2 regions of the Paenibacillus sp. MT124 genome follow, and region 1 is predicted to be linked to the other one. Evidence: riboswitches for the same ligand, from Rfam matches in the RefSeq annotation. Region 1 holds a riboswitch; the other holds the start of a gene.
The links. Region 1 has a riboswitch for glycine ahead of sdaAB (L-serine ammonia-lyase, iron-sulfur-dependent subunit beta). Riboswitches for the same ligand answer to the same signal wherever they lie in the genome.

Region 2: it holds a riboswitch for glycine, as region 1 does, so the genes downstream of both, gcvT (glycine cleavage system aminomethyltransferase GcvT) here and sdaAB (L-serine ammonia-lyase, iron-sulfur-dependent subunit beta) in region 1, are expected to answer to the same signal.

The regions. Positions count from the first base shown of each region.
Region 1 is NZ_CM179500.1:472,993-480,833, reverse strand. Features, by position in the region: gene AC3RCI_RS02365 (alpha-glycosidase) at 1-1,355, shown strand, start outside; gene sdaAA (L-serine ammonia-lyase, iron-sulfur-dependent, subunit alpha) at 1,537-2,484, opposite strand; gene sdaAB (L-serine ammonia-lyase, iron-sulfur-dependent subunit beta) at 2,474-3,163, opposite strand; glycine riboswitch at 3,270-3,371, opposite strand; glycine riboswitch at 3,376-3,501, opposite strand; gene AC3RCI_RS02350 (MFS transporter) at 3,695-4,972, opposite strand; gene AC3RCI_RS02345 (PH domain-containing protein) at 5,185-6,705, opposite strand; gene AC3RCI_RS02340 (PH domain-containing protein) at 6,698-7,192, opposite strand; gene AC3RCI_RS02335 (LolA family protein) at 7,224-7,841, opposite strand, start outside.
Region 2 is NZ_CM179500.1:4,998,108-5,005,948, reverse strand. Features, by position in the region: gene AC3RCI_RS22610 (HPr family phosphocarrier protein) at 1-4, shown strand, start outside; gene ptsP (phosphoenolpyruvate--protein phosphotransferase) at 1-1,709, shown strand, start outside; gene gcvPB (aminomethyl-transferring glycine dehydrogenase subunit GcvPB) at 1,957-3,432, opposite strand; gene gcvPA (aminomethyl-transferring glycine dehydrogenase subunit GcvPA) at 3,507-4,862, opposite strand; gene gcvT (glycine cleavage system aminomethyltransferase GcvT) at 4,859-5,995, opposite strand; glycine riboswitch at 6,178-6,279, opposite strand; glycine riboswitch at 6,283-6,406, opposite strand; gene gcvH (glycine cleavage system protein GcvH) at 6,746-7,138, shown strand; gene AC3RCI_RS22580 (PTS mannitol transporter subunit IIBC) at 7,568-7,841, shown strand, end outside.

The sequences.
Region 1 (7,841 bases):
TCTTCCCCGAGCGATTTGCCAACGGCAATCCGGAACTGAATCCGGAGAATGTTGAACCATGGGGCGGCGAGCCTACACCATCCAACTTCTTCGGAGGCGACCTCCAGGGTGTAATGGATCATCTGGACTACCTCAGTGAGCTAGGCATTAATGCCATTTATTTTACCCCTATCTTCGAAGCAACCACCAATCATAAATATGATACCGAGGATTACCTCCGGGTAGATCGGCATTTCGGTGATGCAGACACCGTAAAACGATTGGTCAAACTGTGTCATGAACGCGGTATTCGGGTGCTTCTCGATGCGGTGTTCAATCATTCCGGGAAGACGTTTGCCCCATTTGTAGACGTACAGGAAAACGGGGAGAAGTCCAAATACAAGGATTGGTTCCATGTTCATGAATTCCCGCTGGACGTGAAGGATGGCATCCCTACGTATGAGACCTTTGGATTTGAGCCTCACATGCCGAAGCTGAACACGGAAAATCCGGAGGTGAAGGACTATCTGCTGAAGGTAGCCGAGTATTGGATCAAGGAAGTGGGCATGGACGGCTGGCGGCTGGATGTCGCGGACGAAGTGGATGATGCGTTCTGGCGCGATTTCCGCCGGGTGGTCAAGGCTGCGAATCCAGAGGCGTATATTCTCGGAGAAATCTGGAACGAATCCTCGGCCTGGCTGCAAGGTGATCAGTTCGATGCTTCCATGAATTATCCGTTTACCGATGCCGTGAATAGTTTCTTTGTCAAAAATAAAATGAATGCCGAGACGTTCGCAAATTCCATCGGACGGCAGCTTTCACGTTATCCACTGCAAGCCAGCGAAGTGGCGTTCAACCTGCTGGATAGCCATGATACGCCAAGACTACTGACACTGTGTGAAGGTGATCAGCGCAAGATGAAACTGGCAGCATTGTTCCAGTTCACCTATCTGGGCACACCGTGCATCTATTACGGAGACGAGATCGGGCTGGATGGTGACCATGATCCGGGCTGCCGGAAATGCATGGAATGGGACGAGGCGAAGCAGGACCGTGAATTGTTCACCTTTTATCAGCAGCTTATCGCCCTTCGCCATGCCCATCCCGCTCTGCGTGCAGAAGGTCACGTCCGATTCCTGCAAGCCCGTCCTGAAGGCAGCCAGCTGATTCTTGAACGGCAAAGTGAAGATGAACGCATTCTCGTTCTGTTCAATCGTTCGGAGGAAACGGCGATCATTGAATTCGAGGCGGGTACGGACGAATGGACCGAATTGTTGGACGGTAACCACCGCACGGCCAGGGACGGCGATATTCTCGCTGTTGAACTGCCAGCATACGGTTATGCCGTGTTAAGTACGGATATCGTTCAGGGATAAACGGTAAATATTTATTTCTTATCGTTATAGATTACAGGAGCTTTCTCCTGTAAAGCCCGGAGTTAGGCTGAGGCTCTTTCTCTTCAAACAAAAAAAGGCGTCCTGCATGACCTGTAAAGGCCAGCGGACGCTTTTCTCCGTTTGTCTCCCGTATAATAAATCCTATCCTATCAGCCTCGTTCTATGCCTGCTCTGTCTCATTATCCTTCGTGTTCTGTGGTTCGGACTCAGCTTCAGGTTCCGCACGCTTCGCTTTGGGTTTCGCCAGCTTCTCCATCATTTTTCGGCCCGTTGGCGTCTGGGCCAATCCGCCCTGCGCCGTCTCGCGGTGCCTGCTCGGCATCGTACTTCCCACTTCCAGCATGACGTCAATGACTTCGTCCGATGGAATGGCACTTCTTACCCCGGCCAGCGCCATATCGGCTGCAGCCAGTGCCGTTACCGCACCGAGTCCGTTGCGGACGATGCATGGAATTTCAACAAGCCCTGCAACCGGATCGCAGATGAGGCCCAGTGTATTTTTTAACGCGAGACCTACGGCATGAACGACCTGCTCCGGCGTCCCCCCACGCAGCTCCACCATTGCACCGGCTGCCATGCCGATCGCCGAACCGACTTCTGCCTGACAGCCACCCTCTGCACCTGAAATAAACGAGTTATTGGCGATGACATATCCAATTGCACCTGCACAGAATAAGCCGTTCACCAGATGCTCATCACTCCATCCGAATCGCTCCTGGGAGCTGATGAATACACCGGGGATTATCCCGCAAGAACCCGCTGTCGGCGTAGCCACAATCCGGCCCATAGATGCGTTGACTTCAGATACACACAGCGCATAGGCCATTGCCAGTGCGGAAGCGTCCCCCGAGCAGGTTTCGCCCTGGCGAATATACTCGGCCATCTTTTTGCCGTCTCCGCCAGTCAAGCCACTGCGCGAGGTGGTGTCCTCCGTCAGTCCTTTCCGTACAGCCTCTTTCATCACCTGATAATATTCCGACATCTGCCGCACAACGTCCGCTTCCGGCGTATTGGTCTCCTGAACCTGCTCCTCGATCATTAGCCGGGCAATGGTTTTGGATTCAGCCGTACAGATCGTATTCAGTTCATGCAAGTGCTTAAAGCGCATCCGGATCAACCCCTCTCTTCAAATCAATAACGCGAATATCCAGCACATGCTCCAATGAACGCAAGCGTTCCAACATCTCGGCACTTGGTGCTCCGTCCATTTCCATCGCTGTTAGCGCTTCGCCATCCCGGGCTTTCCGGTCCACCTGCATATAACCGATGTTAACCCCTGAGGAGCTGATCGTAGACGTCACGGAAGCAAGCACCCCTGCCTTGTCCGCATGACGCAGAACGAGTGTGGGGAATTCCCCGCTGATCTGTACCCGAAAATCATTAAGCGCATGCACCGACACACTGCCGCCGCCAATCGAAGCACCAACGAGAGAACATTGACGCTCACCGTGCCACAACTCAATTTTGACCGTATTCGGATGCGGAGCAGGCAGTCCACTTGTATAGAACTCCACCTCCATGCCCGCTTGTTCGGCATACGCCTCGGCGTCCGGTATCCGCGGATCATCCGTGACATAGCCAAGCAAACCACCAATCAATGCCAGATCCGTACCGTGACCTTGATACGTATCGGCAAATGAGCCGTACAGTGTCAGCCTGGCACGTTCAGGGGTACACCCCAGCCACTGCCTTGCAATTCTCCCCAGTCTCGCTGCCCCGGCTGTATGTGAACTTGAAGGGCCCGTCATCGACGGACCGATAATTGAAAAAACATCTTTAAATCGCATCCTGTACCCCTCCATATCGTCATATCCATCCAGACATGCACCATAATGTTCCTTCATTACTGAATGATGACATCAAAAAAGGACAGTAGAAGGCCTTAGGCCCTCTCTCTGTCCTCGTTACCTGAGAGTTTCATGATCAGAGGCCGCCCCATGGGGTACCCTTCTCATCATATACCCCTTGGGTGGCGCATTCGCGCACTCTCCAGAGCTGCGTCCAACGATGGTACATTTACCTGAGAGATTAACCACCTGCGCCGGGTGCGCAGCGGCTTGCTCCTTCGGTGCCTGGCAGCCTACTGAAACCAGTGGCCTGCCCAGGTCTCTCCCGCTCGTTTTCATCCGCTGTATCGTATATATTCGCTTGAACACATATCAAACGTTGTCCTTGTGAGATTGATCATTCATATAACAGATTAATATGCAACACACGTAATGTCAACAAAAGTAACGCATCATTATCATCTTGGCAAAATTCCTCTAATATTATATGCAGCTTTCCACGGAATCGTTCAGTTTCCAATAGGATATAGACTAGCTATGTAGTGATTTTGAGGAAGAGCTGTGATCCTTATAATATGACTGTCTTGAAGGAAGCCAGCTCGTAAGCCATAACAGAAGGGCACCCAGCATCAGAACTGCCGAAACGACCGTATATACCGTTCGAAGAGAGACCACTTCGGCAACTACACCCATGACCAAAATCGAAATGACCTGCAATGCACTCAGCATGAGTCCAAGTACGCTGCTCATTCGCCCCATCAAGTCTACCGGTATATTATTCTGATAAAAGGTGACCAGTCCCGTGTTTGCCGGCGCCGAACACAACCCAAGCAGAATAAAGGCGAATGCGGCAAGCTCGAACGAAAACGAACGAGCGAACAGGAAATAACCAAGCGCAACCAAGAGCACGCCTCCGCCCATCATGTGACGGATGGACAAGTGTTTGGCGAACAACCACACCAGCAGAGAACCCGCCATGTATCCAGCTCCAGTAACACTCATCAACGCACCATACTGTGACTCGGACAGGTTCATGACTTGACGGATAAAAACCACTTCCTGTGCATCCAGCGACATGCCAATAACAAGAATAATCTGGAACAAGGCATAGATGCCCACCACATATCCTGCTTGTCGACTGAATAGCATTACGGCTCGCCAATCCTGGGCAATCAGACGAGGGGTTAGCCTTGCCCTACCGCTGCTCTGCTCTCCAGTGCCCAGCCTTGGCAGTAACATCAGGATGAGCGCCGACACCACAAAGGAAGCTGCATTGGCATAGATCGCCGCTGCAGGTGACAGATAGATCAACATGACTCCGGCTATGGCTGGGCCTGTAATAAAAGCACCAGAACTGATCATGGCCTGCAGGGAATTGAATCGCTTGCGCCGCTCAGCAGGAACCAGCCGGGTGATGTACACCTGCGAAGAAGGCACGAATATGGATGAGGACATGCTGACAAGAAACATGATGCCGTACATCATCCATAGACTGGGCATCAGCGGAAGCAATGCCACGAGCACAGCTCTCACCACATCCGCCCCAATCATCAGCTGCCGCTGGTCGTAGCGGTCAATCAGACTGCCTGACCAGAATTTGGTGCATACCGAGGCAATCGGCGAGATAATCCACAAGCCTGCAACTGCCGCCGGGGACTGTGTCATGTTAAGCACCATCAAATTAATGGCCACAATGTAGATAAAATCCCCCAGGTTGGATATGCCTACTCCGCCCAGGAGCAAACCGGCATGTTTCCATCCCCCTGACTGGGTGCCCTTCCCGTTCTCCTGATCTCGATCATTGCTCATTCATCAGATCCCTCCCAGATTCATTCATGAATTTTAAGAAGTACTGAATTAAAACCCAATAATTGTATTATCTCCTATTTGATCCTTTTTCGCAGTAAAAAAATGGACTATGCCCGGCGTCGATCTTCATGTTTCGCAAGGCTTCCCGTACCAAAAAGACTGCCGTTAATCGGGCAGTCTCAAGTCGGTTTAATCCAAGTTGCTTTTCTATATCATTTTTGGGTCAGATCCGAAGCCTGCCGAAACCATTCCTTTACGGCATTAGCCTGGCCATATTCCAGGAATATGGCTTTGAAGCCGCCCCGATTCACCATCAGCCTCGCCCGAACGGATAACAAGGACTTGCTTCGCTGTCTTCGGGTAGCAACCGTATCCACTGTGACCACATGAGGCCGGCGCATCAGCGCTGTTCTGCGGGAGATGGTCCGGTGGCGAAGGGTTAGCAGCTTGCCCTGAATGCTCAGCCCTTCATCCTTGAAGCACTCGTATCCCCAAACGGCACATAAGGGAATAAGGAGAAATAGAAATGCACCCATCGGACCCAGAAACACCGTCCCCGCTGTTCCCAGCAGGGCTGCACCAAGCAATTTCCAGCGCAGGAATAACCAGCGGGCTCGATCCGGGGGTCTGTTAGCGGGTGGCTGCATGACGAATTGCGGTACAATTCGGGCAAGCAGCTCATTGACATCGCGGAGCGGCAGCAGTGGATGAAGCATCATTTTTTTCTCCGTCTCTGAAGTCAAAACAAAAATCTCCACCTCGGCATAACCAAACGGCTGTCGCAGCAGTCCCTCCCTGATCTCCACCGCCTGGACCTTCCCTGGTGAGAACACATGCTTCTTTCGGTCGAGCAATCCGGAAACAATCGTAATATTACCGCCTTCCTGCTCCACCGTGAATCCGGCATACTTAATCGTGAACAGGACAGCTGATAAGATCCAGGCCAGTAAAAACATGACAGGAACAAGCCCGAGCCACCAGATCGCTGGCAGCTGCCCAGCCCGCTCAACCAAGCTGCTGTAGAAGTGCGCAGGGAGCAGATCATCCGCGAAGGAATAAACCCCCGTACCGAATACGACGACGAGCGGCAAATTCATCGTGGTCAGCGCTCCGGCAAACAGTCTTCCGGCTGACAGCCGCAGCAGAACTTCCCGTTCTGGCTGCATAAGCGTAGCGGATGGCTGGAGGTGTTTCTCCTTTTGCTCAGGAGATTCTCCCTCTTCATCGGAGTTAAGATCTTCAGCATGTTCAACTGGGAGAGGTGCTTCCGCTTTCCTCACAGCCTCATTCCGCTTCTGATATAACCATTGCTCTACCCGCTCGGCTTCCGCAACCGCCAGAGCGGGTAATACCCCATCGGCCTCCTTGCTGCCGCCTGGCGTCTCAATCTTGAGCTGTGCCAGCCGGAGCAAGCGCTGAATCAGAGGCTGCTGTGTCTGGATGGAGTGAATACGGCTGAAATAGATCGATTTCTCCTCCCGGACAAATAGGCCCTGACGCAGCACAATCCGATCATCCTGAAGCGTGTAGCTGAATTTACGCCATTTAAACCAACCATACAGAATAAACGGAAGCGCAAATAGGACAGCGGCAGCCGCATAACCATACCAGGGAAACTTGCTCCAGTTCACGCCTTTGATGATGAGTAGAACAAGGATGGGAATGATGGACTTCATTACGCTAAAAAAGGGAAATAACATGTACAGCTTATGTAGATGCTTGGGTTCATTCATCGGGATCTTCCACCTTCGCCAGATGTCCGATACTGCGCTTCAATTGCTCTGCTTCCTCTTTTTCCAGTCCGGCGATATGGAGTGTGGCTGCCGCAGTAACGATGCTGACTTTGGCAAGTCCATACTTTCGCAGCAGCGGACCGCTCTCCAGTTCCACCTGCTGTACACGTGTCATCGGCACAATCGTATCCGTATGCCATAACCAGCCGGAATGAATCTCCACTTCATCCTCAGCCACCCGAAAACTAAAGTGTCGGTGTCGCAATCCGGGCAGAATCCAGGTGTACCAGATCAGTGAAATGATAAAAAGCCCTAAGCCAATCCAGCCCGGCCACAGCACCCAGTCTCTAACCCATGCAATAATCAGATATCCAGCAGCCAAAAGAGTCAACAGCCCATTGACCATAAGGGCCGTCAGGGCTGTAGCTTGTTTGGCTTTGGGGTGGAGACGTCGCAGTTCTCCGTTGTTAACCTCTGTGTAATCCATTGCGTGACTCACACTCTCCTACCATTCAAAATTAAGGCTGATTAGGAAGCTTCAGATTCTTCGCCCAAGCCTGAAGCTTCTCCTTCGTCCATTCCTCGTTCTCACCCATGATGGAGTACCGCAGCCCATTCTCAGTCCATGATATGTTCCGTATACTCTTCATATACGAACCCTCGGTATCCCGAACCTCCACCTTGGACTCATCAGGCAGCAGTGTATCATCCACATTTTCAACCGGTGCCTTGAATACGGTCTGACTCACTTCAACCTTGTCCTTGTTGACGTAATACAAGGTCACTTCATCCCTGCCAATCTCTCCACTTGATGAATACATTTCCATCCGAGACAGCTCCAGCTCACCGCTCATATCCTGTAAAAAGGGTTGGCCCAACGCTTGTTCCGCTTCTTCCAGACTCACTTCCGAACGCTGGCTCAGATCGTTCAGATTTTTCACTTCCACTTCTTCGGGAATGTCGATTACGAACGTATCCTCCGAAAATTCGGGATCATATTGAATCGGATCATAGACCATTTCTGACTTTTCATCACCATATGTGCTAATGACTTTAACAATCATCCACGTTTTGGGGTCAACCCAATATTCGGAGGAAATGGATAAAGTGCCACCCTCTTTTGGCATCAGCTTGAT
Region 2 (7,841 bases), 2.0 Mb from region 1:
TTAATGTTTCCGGGATCGCGGCTTCGGCGGGTATTGCTATCGCCAAGGCGTTTATCTTGGAGCATCCTGATTACTCTGTAGAAAAACGCCAAATCAACGACGTTGACGCAGAGATCGCGAAACTCGACTCAGCACTGGGCAAGTCCCAGTCTGAGCTTGAGGCGATCAAAGAGCGTACTTTACAAGAGCTTGGCGAGAAGAAAGCTGAAATCTTTGCTTCCCATTTGCTCATTCTGAATGACCCGGAACTGATTGATCCGGTAAAAGCAAAAATTGCTGATGAAAAAGTGAATGCAGAATTTGCACTCAACGAAACGGCATCGCAATTTATCTCCATGTTCGAAAACATGAAGAGTGCTTACCTGCAGGAACGTGCTGCAGATATGCGTGACGTAACCAAACGTGTGCTGAATCACTTGCTTGGTATCGACTTCATGAGTCCGGCTGAGATCAGCGAAGAAGTGATTGTGCTGGCGGAGGATCTGACGCCTTCCGATACAGCTCAATTGAACCGTCAATATGTTAAAGGTTTTGCAACCAACATTGGCGGACGTACTTCCCACTCTGCAATCATGGCTCGTTCTCTTGAAATTCCGGCTGTTGTGGGAACCAAAGACATTCTGGCTCAAGCCAAACAAGGCGATATGATTATCGTTGATGGCCTGGACGGTCATGTTCTGGTTAACCCAACAGATGAAGTCATTGCTGAGTATCGTTCCAAACAGGAACAATATGATGCACAACGTGCCGAGTGGAGAAAACTGCGTGACGAACCAACCGTAACGGTGGATAACGTTCATGTGGAACTGGCAGCCAACATTGGTACGCCGAACGACGTTACCGGTGTTCTGGAGAACGGTGGAGAGGCTGTAGGCCTGTATCGTACCGAGTTCTTGTACATGGGCAGAGACAAACTTCCTTCCGAGGATATTCAGTACAATGCTTACAAAGCCGTACTTGAAAAAATGGAAGGCAAACCTGTCGTTGTTCGTACACTCGATATCGGTGGAGACAAAGAGCTTCCATATCTGGATCTGCCAAAAGAAATGAATCCATTCCTTGGTTTCCGTGCAGTTCGTCTGTGTCTGGACCGTCTGGATATTTTCCGTACACAATTGCGTGCATTGCTGCGTGCAAGCGTACATGGCAACCTGCGTGTCATGTTCCCAATGATCGCAACACTGGGTGAATTCCGTGAAGCGAAAGCCGTCCTGCTCGAAGAGAAGGAAAAGCTGGTAGCTGAAGGGATTGCTGTTTCTGACAGCATTCAACTGGGTATCATGGTCGAAATTCCTTCGACTGCGGTTCTAGCGGATCAATTTGCCAAAGAGGTTGATTTCTTCAGTATCGGAACGAACGATCTGATTCAATACACCATGGCAGCTGACCGTATGAACGAGCGTGTATCCTATCTGTACCAACCATACAACCCTGCTATTCTGCGTCTGGTGAAAATGGTCATCGATGCAGCACATCGCGAAGGTAAATGGGTTGGTATGTGTGGAGAGATGGCGGGAGACGAAACAGCAATTCCATTGCTGCTTGGTCTCGGACTGGATGAGTTCAGCATGAGCGCAACATCCATCCTGCCAGCTCGTAGCCAGATCACCAAGCTGTCCCGTGCGGACATGCAGGAACTGGCTGCCAAAGCTCTGGACATGCAAACTGCTGAGCAAGTGGTCGAATTGGTTCAAAGCATTAAAGCGTAATTTTGCGAGGGTTTTCCTCCGGATTTTAAGGTCTTTTCTTTTTCCGATGAATGGGCTGCAGGAATGCAGCGATATTGCCGGTATCTGCGAACAGCGGATGCCGGCTTTTTTTGCGGGCTAATGTGGGACAATAGGAATAAAGAAAGAGAGCGCTCGCAAGTAGGAGGCATCGACAGCAGCAAATAAAAAAACGGCTTCAGCTGACGTTAAAACATCAGCTGAAGCCGTTTAGTTGAATGGCTGTGTATTAACTGCACGCGCAGTTCAATACAGGTTTACGTGCTGCTGTGGTCTCATCCAGACGGGTAACCGGAGTCCCATAAGGTGCATTGAGTACCAGTTCAGGTGTCTCTTCTGCTTCCTTGGCAATACGAATCATCGTATCGATAAAGCCATCCAGCGTTTCTTTGCTCTCTGTTTCCGTTGGTTCAATCATGATACATTCCTCTACGTTGAGCGGGAAGTAGACGGTTGGTGGATGATACCCGAAATCAAGCAGTCGTTTGGCTACATCCAATGTTCTTACACCATATTGCTTCAGGCCCCGGCCAGACATGACAAATTCATGCTTACATACGCCTGGGTACGGAATTTCGTAATAAGGTGCAAGACGTGCCATCATATAGTTTGCATTGAGTACGGCACATTCGGATACCCGGCGCAAGCCTTCAGGTCCGTACGTACGAATGTAGGCATAGGCGCGTACCAAGATACCGAAGTTGCCGTAATACGCTTTGACTCGACCAATCGATTGATCTCCTTCCCGATCCAGGGCATATTGTCCCTGATCGTTCTTGATCACCATCGGTTTTGGCAGGAACGGAATCAGACGATTTTTTACGCCGACGGGTCCCGCACCAGGACCACCTCCACCATGCGGAGTACTCATCGTTTTGTGCAAATTCAGATGCACGACATCGAAGCCCATGTCCCCAGGACGGGTAATACCCATAATGGCATTGGAGTTGGCTCCGTCATAATAGAGAAGGCCGCCGGCTTGATGCACGATGGAGGCAATCTCCTGAATGTCCTTTTCAAACAATCCCAGGGTATTTGGATTGGTCAGCATCAGGGCCGCAGTGTCCGGCCCAACGGCCGCACGCAGTGCATCCAGATCGACCAGACCGTCTGCACGGGAAGGGATGGTTACCGTCTCAAAGCCAGCCACGGTTGCACTTGCCGGGTTGGTGCCGTGTGAAGAATCCGGGACAATGACTTTGGTCCGTTGCTCACCACGACCTTCGTGATAGGCACGAATCATCATGAGTCCGGTCCATTCACCATGCGCACCAGCAGCTGGTTGCAGGGTCACCGCGTCCATGCCAGTCAGACCTGCAAGGTCGTTTTGCAACGTGTAGAGCAACTCAAGTGCACCTTGAATACTGGATTCAGGCTGATACGGATGGATTTTGGCAAATCCATTGTAGCGAGCAACATCCTCGTTAATCTTCGGATTATACTTCATCGTACAAGATCCGAGTGGATAGAATCCGTTATCTACCCCGAAGTTCCGGCGGGAAAGGGCAGTATAGTGACGAATGACATCTACTTCAAATACCTCAGGCAGTGCAGCTGCTTCCGAACGAAGCATTTCCCGGGGAATCAAGCTAGCAGGATCTTGACGCGGAACATCGCATTCAGGCAGGGAGTAAGCGACACGACCCGGGCTGCTCAGTTCAAAGATCAGTGATTGCTCTGGAGCAGGCGATGCTGCTTGTGTCATTTGTTGCGTGCTGGTTTCGGCTTGGGAAGGAGCTGCCGTTTCCGGCTGTCCTTGGATGGTTGTCATTTCCTGAGTCACAGCGATCCCTCCAATACACGTGCGAATTCGTCAATCTCTTCCTTACTGCGCCGTTCCGTAACAGCGACCAGCATATGCCCCGCAAGCTCCGGGTAATCCCGTCCAAGTTCATATCCTCCGATGAAACCGGCATCCAGCAGCTTCAACTGAAGGGCATCGACGTCTGTCCCTTCAGGCAGCTGAATGACAAACTCATTGAATGTGGGGGCTTTAAAGGTCAGGCTGACTCCAGGAATTGCTGTCAGTGCTTGAAGAGCATAATGACTCTTTTGCAAATTCAGGTCAGCCACATCAATCATGCCCTGTCTTCCCATAGTAGACATATACACCGAAGCGCTTAGGGCAAGCAATGCCTGATTGGAGCAAATATTGGATGTCGCCTTTTCGCGGCGGATATGCTGTTCACGTGCTTGGAGCGTCAGTACAAAACCGCGTTTGCTGTTGCGATCCGTTGTCTGGCCAACGATTCGGCCCGGAATCCGGCGCATATGAGCCTGGGATACAGCGAAATATCCACATGTCGGACCACCGAGCGAAGCGGAGATGCCAAGGGGCTGTGCATCACCGACAACGATGTCAGCACCCAGCTTGCCTGGAGCTTCGAGCATACCAAGCGCCAGCGGGTTTGCGCTGACCACGAGCAGACCCTTGTGCGCATGCGCAAGGTCTGCAGCCTGTTTTACATTTTCCACGGCACCGAAGAAGTTCGGACTCTGGATCATGACAGCTGCGGTATCATCCGATACGGCGGCTTGAAGGGCATCCCAATCGGTCACCCCGTTCTGATAACCAATCTCGACAATCTCCAAATTCAGACCATGGGCGTAAGCCTTCAACACTTGACGGGCTTCAGGATGAACGGTACGGGAAACGATTAGCTGTTTGCGGCGAGTTGCCGCTGCGGCCAGATTCCCTGCTTCTGCAAATGCGGTCGCGCCATCATACATGCTCGCATTGGCTACAGCCATGCCAGTCAGTTCACAGATATACGATTGGAATTCGAAGATCGCCTGGAGCTCGCCCTGACTGATTTCGGGCTGATATGGCGTATAGGCGGTATAGAACTCGGAACGGGAAATGACGTGATTAATCACGGAAGGGATATGATGATCATATATGCCTGCGCCCAGGAAACTGGCATGTGTCTCAAAATTGGCATTGGCGCCAGCCTGCTTCGACATGTGGCGTGTCAGTGCGTATTCATCCAGTTTGGAGGAGACAGGCAGCTTGCCTTGATAACGAATCTCCTGCGGGATGTCCTGGAACAGATCTTCAATCGTGTCCACACCGATGGTTGCGAGCATGGCGCTCTGATCCTGTTCAGTCATGGGAATATAGCGGTGCTTGCTCATGCTTGATCAGCTCCTTGGGTAGGTGTCTTTGACGTACGTGTCCGTTTATGAAAAGGGGTCTTCACAACTTCGGCTTTCAGCTTTTTGCCACGAATCTCAATCTCGAGCGGGGTGCCGAGTGCAGCATATTGGCTGTTAATTAGGGCGAGCCCCAGATTGCGCTTCAGCGTAGGGGACTGTGTACCGGTTGTTACTTCCCCGATCTGCACGCCTTCCGCGTAGATGGGATAGTGGGGACGTGGAATCCCGCGTTCCAGTACTTCAATGCCGACCAGTTTGCGGGCAGGTCCATCATTTTTTTGCTGCAATAGTGCTTCGTGCCCGATAAAAGGTCCGGCATTCAGCTTCACAAACATGCCAACGCCTGCTTCCAGCGGTGAAATGGTCGGCGATAATTCCTGTCCATAGAGGGGCAGCTTCGCTTCGAATCGAAGTGTATCCCGTGCACCAAGTCCAGCCGGAACCAGACCGTAATCAGCGCCCGCCTCCATCAATCCGTTCCAGACCGCAGCGGCCTGATCTGCCTGTACGTATAGTTCGAAGCCGTCTTCTCCGGTATAACCGGTGCGGGACAGCAGCAGTTTTACACCACAGACCTCAGCATGCTGTACAAAACGAAAAGGCTCGATTATGGATACGTCAGTATCTGTAACTTTTCCGATGATGTCTGCAGCAAGCGGGCCCTGTAGAGCCAGTAGAGCTGTTTCTGCGGAGTCGTTCGTCATGCTCACCCCAGGAACCATGTGCTCTTGCAGCCAGGCCCAGTCCTTGTCAATATTAGAGGCATTCACGACGAGCATATAATGCTGATCTTCCAGCTTGTATACGAGCAGATCGTCCACTACGCCACCGTCCGGGTAACACATTAACGTGTATTGTGCCTGGCCAGGAACCAGTGCGGTCACGTCGTTGGTCGTCAGTTTCTGCAAAAATGCTTCGGCCTGTTCACCCTGCACCGTGAATTCACCCATGTGGGATACATCGAACAGCCCAGCCCGTTCGCGCACCGCTTCATGTTCCTTCTGAATCCCGCTGAATTGCACCGGAAGCTCCCAGCCTCCAAAATCGATGCACCGTACACCTTCATATTGCTGATAAAGTGGATAGAGTGGAGTTCTAAGCAAATCGGACATCAAATCACCTCGTTATGGCCGCTACCGGGCCGAGTGTATAACATGAATGATTCTTTTCTTGGATAAGTATGGTTAAGGCTGCTGATGACAGCGCCGGCTCGATCCTGACTTTCGTTTTTTTGGGAAAAAGGAAAAGGACAGGCCAAAGAACCGGCATGCCAGAAGCACGCTGTATTCTTAGGCTCTGTCCTTGGTACCTGAGAGTTACCCCGCCAATAGGTTGCAGCAGGTTTCCCCTTGGGTGATCATAACGCCCATTCCGAGCGAATAGATGCTCTCCAGAGTTGCGTCCCGTAAAAGTCCTTTTGCCTGAGAGATTCACCTCCCGCTTGTCGGGTGGTTTACTCCTTCGGCGTTACCGCATGCATCCCAGAGTTGGGCGTCACGGGTAATCTCTCCCTTTACATTCATCCGCGGGTGATGCACACAACGATTAACATTTACTCTCTCATTAAAACGTGAATCCACTATCGATGTCAAGAACGATATCACAGAAATCGATAAAAAACCGAATAATATTTATAAATCCCAATTTATTGTTCGTGTATATAAAAAGAGTGCGCTTACTATTCTAATATTACCCATTATATGTAGAGTGAGGGTGTTTGCGTTACAGGCGTAATCATCAAAAATCAAATAATTTGTGAGGTATCTTGACATTTCAATCAAAAATATCTTACGCTATGTTCTGGGAAAAAGGGTTGGCCGAAGGACGCATGCACTCATTAATGAAAAGCGAGGCGGATATCGATGAGCGAATTGAAAAGTGATTTCCTGTACAGTGAAGAGCACGAGTGGGTGCAAACCGTAGGGGAGGATACTGTACGGATCGGCATTACCGAGTTCGCGCAGCATCAGCTGGGTGACATTGTGTTTGTGGAATTGCCTGACCTTGAATCGGATGTAAAAGCGGAAGACAGCATTGGTACGATTGAATCCGTGAAGACGGTTTCGGATTTGTTTTCTCCGGTAAGTGGTTCGATTATTGCTGTGAATGAAGCACTGCAGGATGCACCTGAACTCGTCAACAGTTCGCCTTACGAAGAAGGCTGGATGATTGAGATTCGTGTTGAAGGTGATTTGACAGCAGCGTTGTCTAAACTGATGAATGCTGATGCATATCGTAAGCACATCGAGGAGTAGAATGTATTTGCACTAAATAACCTTTATTAATCCATGATTTTTTCATACATTGGACGGTCGTGCACGTCTTCAGAGCCTGTGTGAGCCTTGGTGCTCATGCAGGCTTTTTCGTGTCCTCCAGGAGTGGCTTGTTGCCATTTGAGGCACTTAAACAGGATGGAATAAGGCTGAATCGCACAAGCTATATTATTGGAATCAACAGCGTAAATGATATAAGTCACACACGAAAAAAACCAAGTATATCAATGGTTAGAGCCCTCTCATCATCATAAAAACGATTACATAAACACAATGTTGTCATCAATGATCATGACGAAAGTACGCTTTCATTTCGTTGAACCGGAGACCAATCTGGCTTAGGATAACAGCAGGGGAGAAATGATACCCTTTTCATAAATGATAACTACTTGATCCGAGGAGGATAATACAATGAGTAACTTGGACCAAACGTCCAATTCCAAAGGCGGTCTCCGGGTAGGCGTTCAGCGTTTTGGCCGATTCCTGAGCGGCATGGTTATGCCGAATATGGGTGCATTTATTGCATGGGGATTAATTACGGCCATGTTTATCAAAACAGGCTGGTTCCCTAACGAAACGATTGCAACGTTAGTAGATCCGATGATCAAATATTTGCTGCCACTGCTTATCGGTTACACTGGAGGTACGATGGTGCATGGCCAGCGTGGTGGTGTCATTGGTGCCA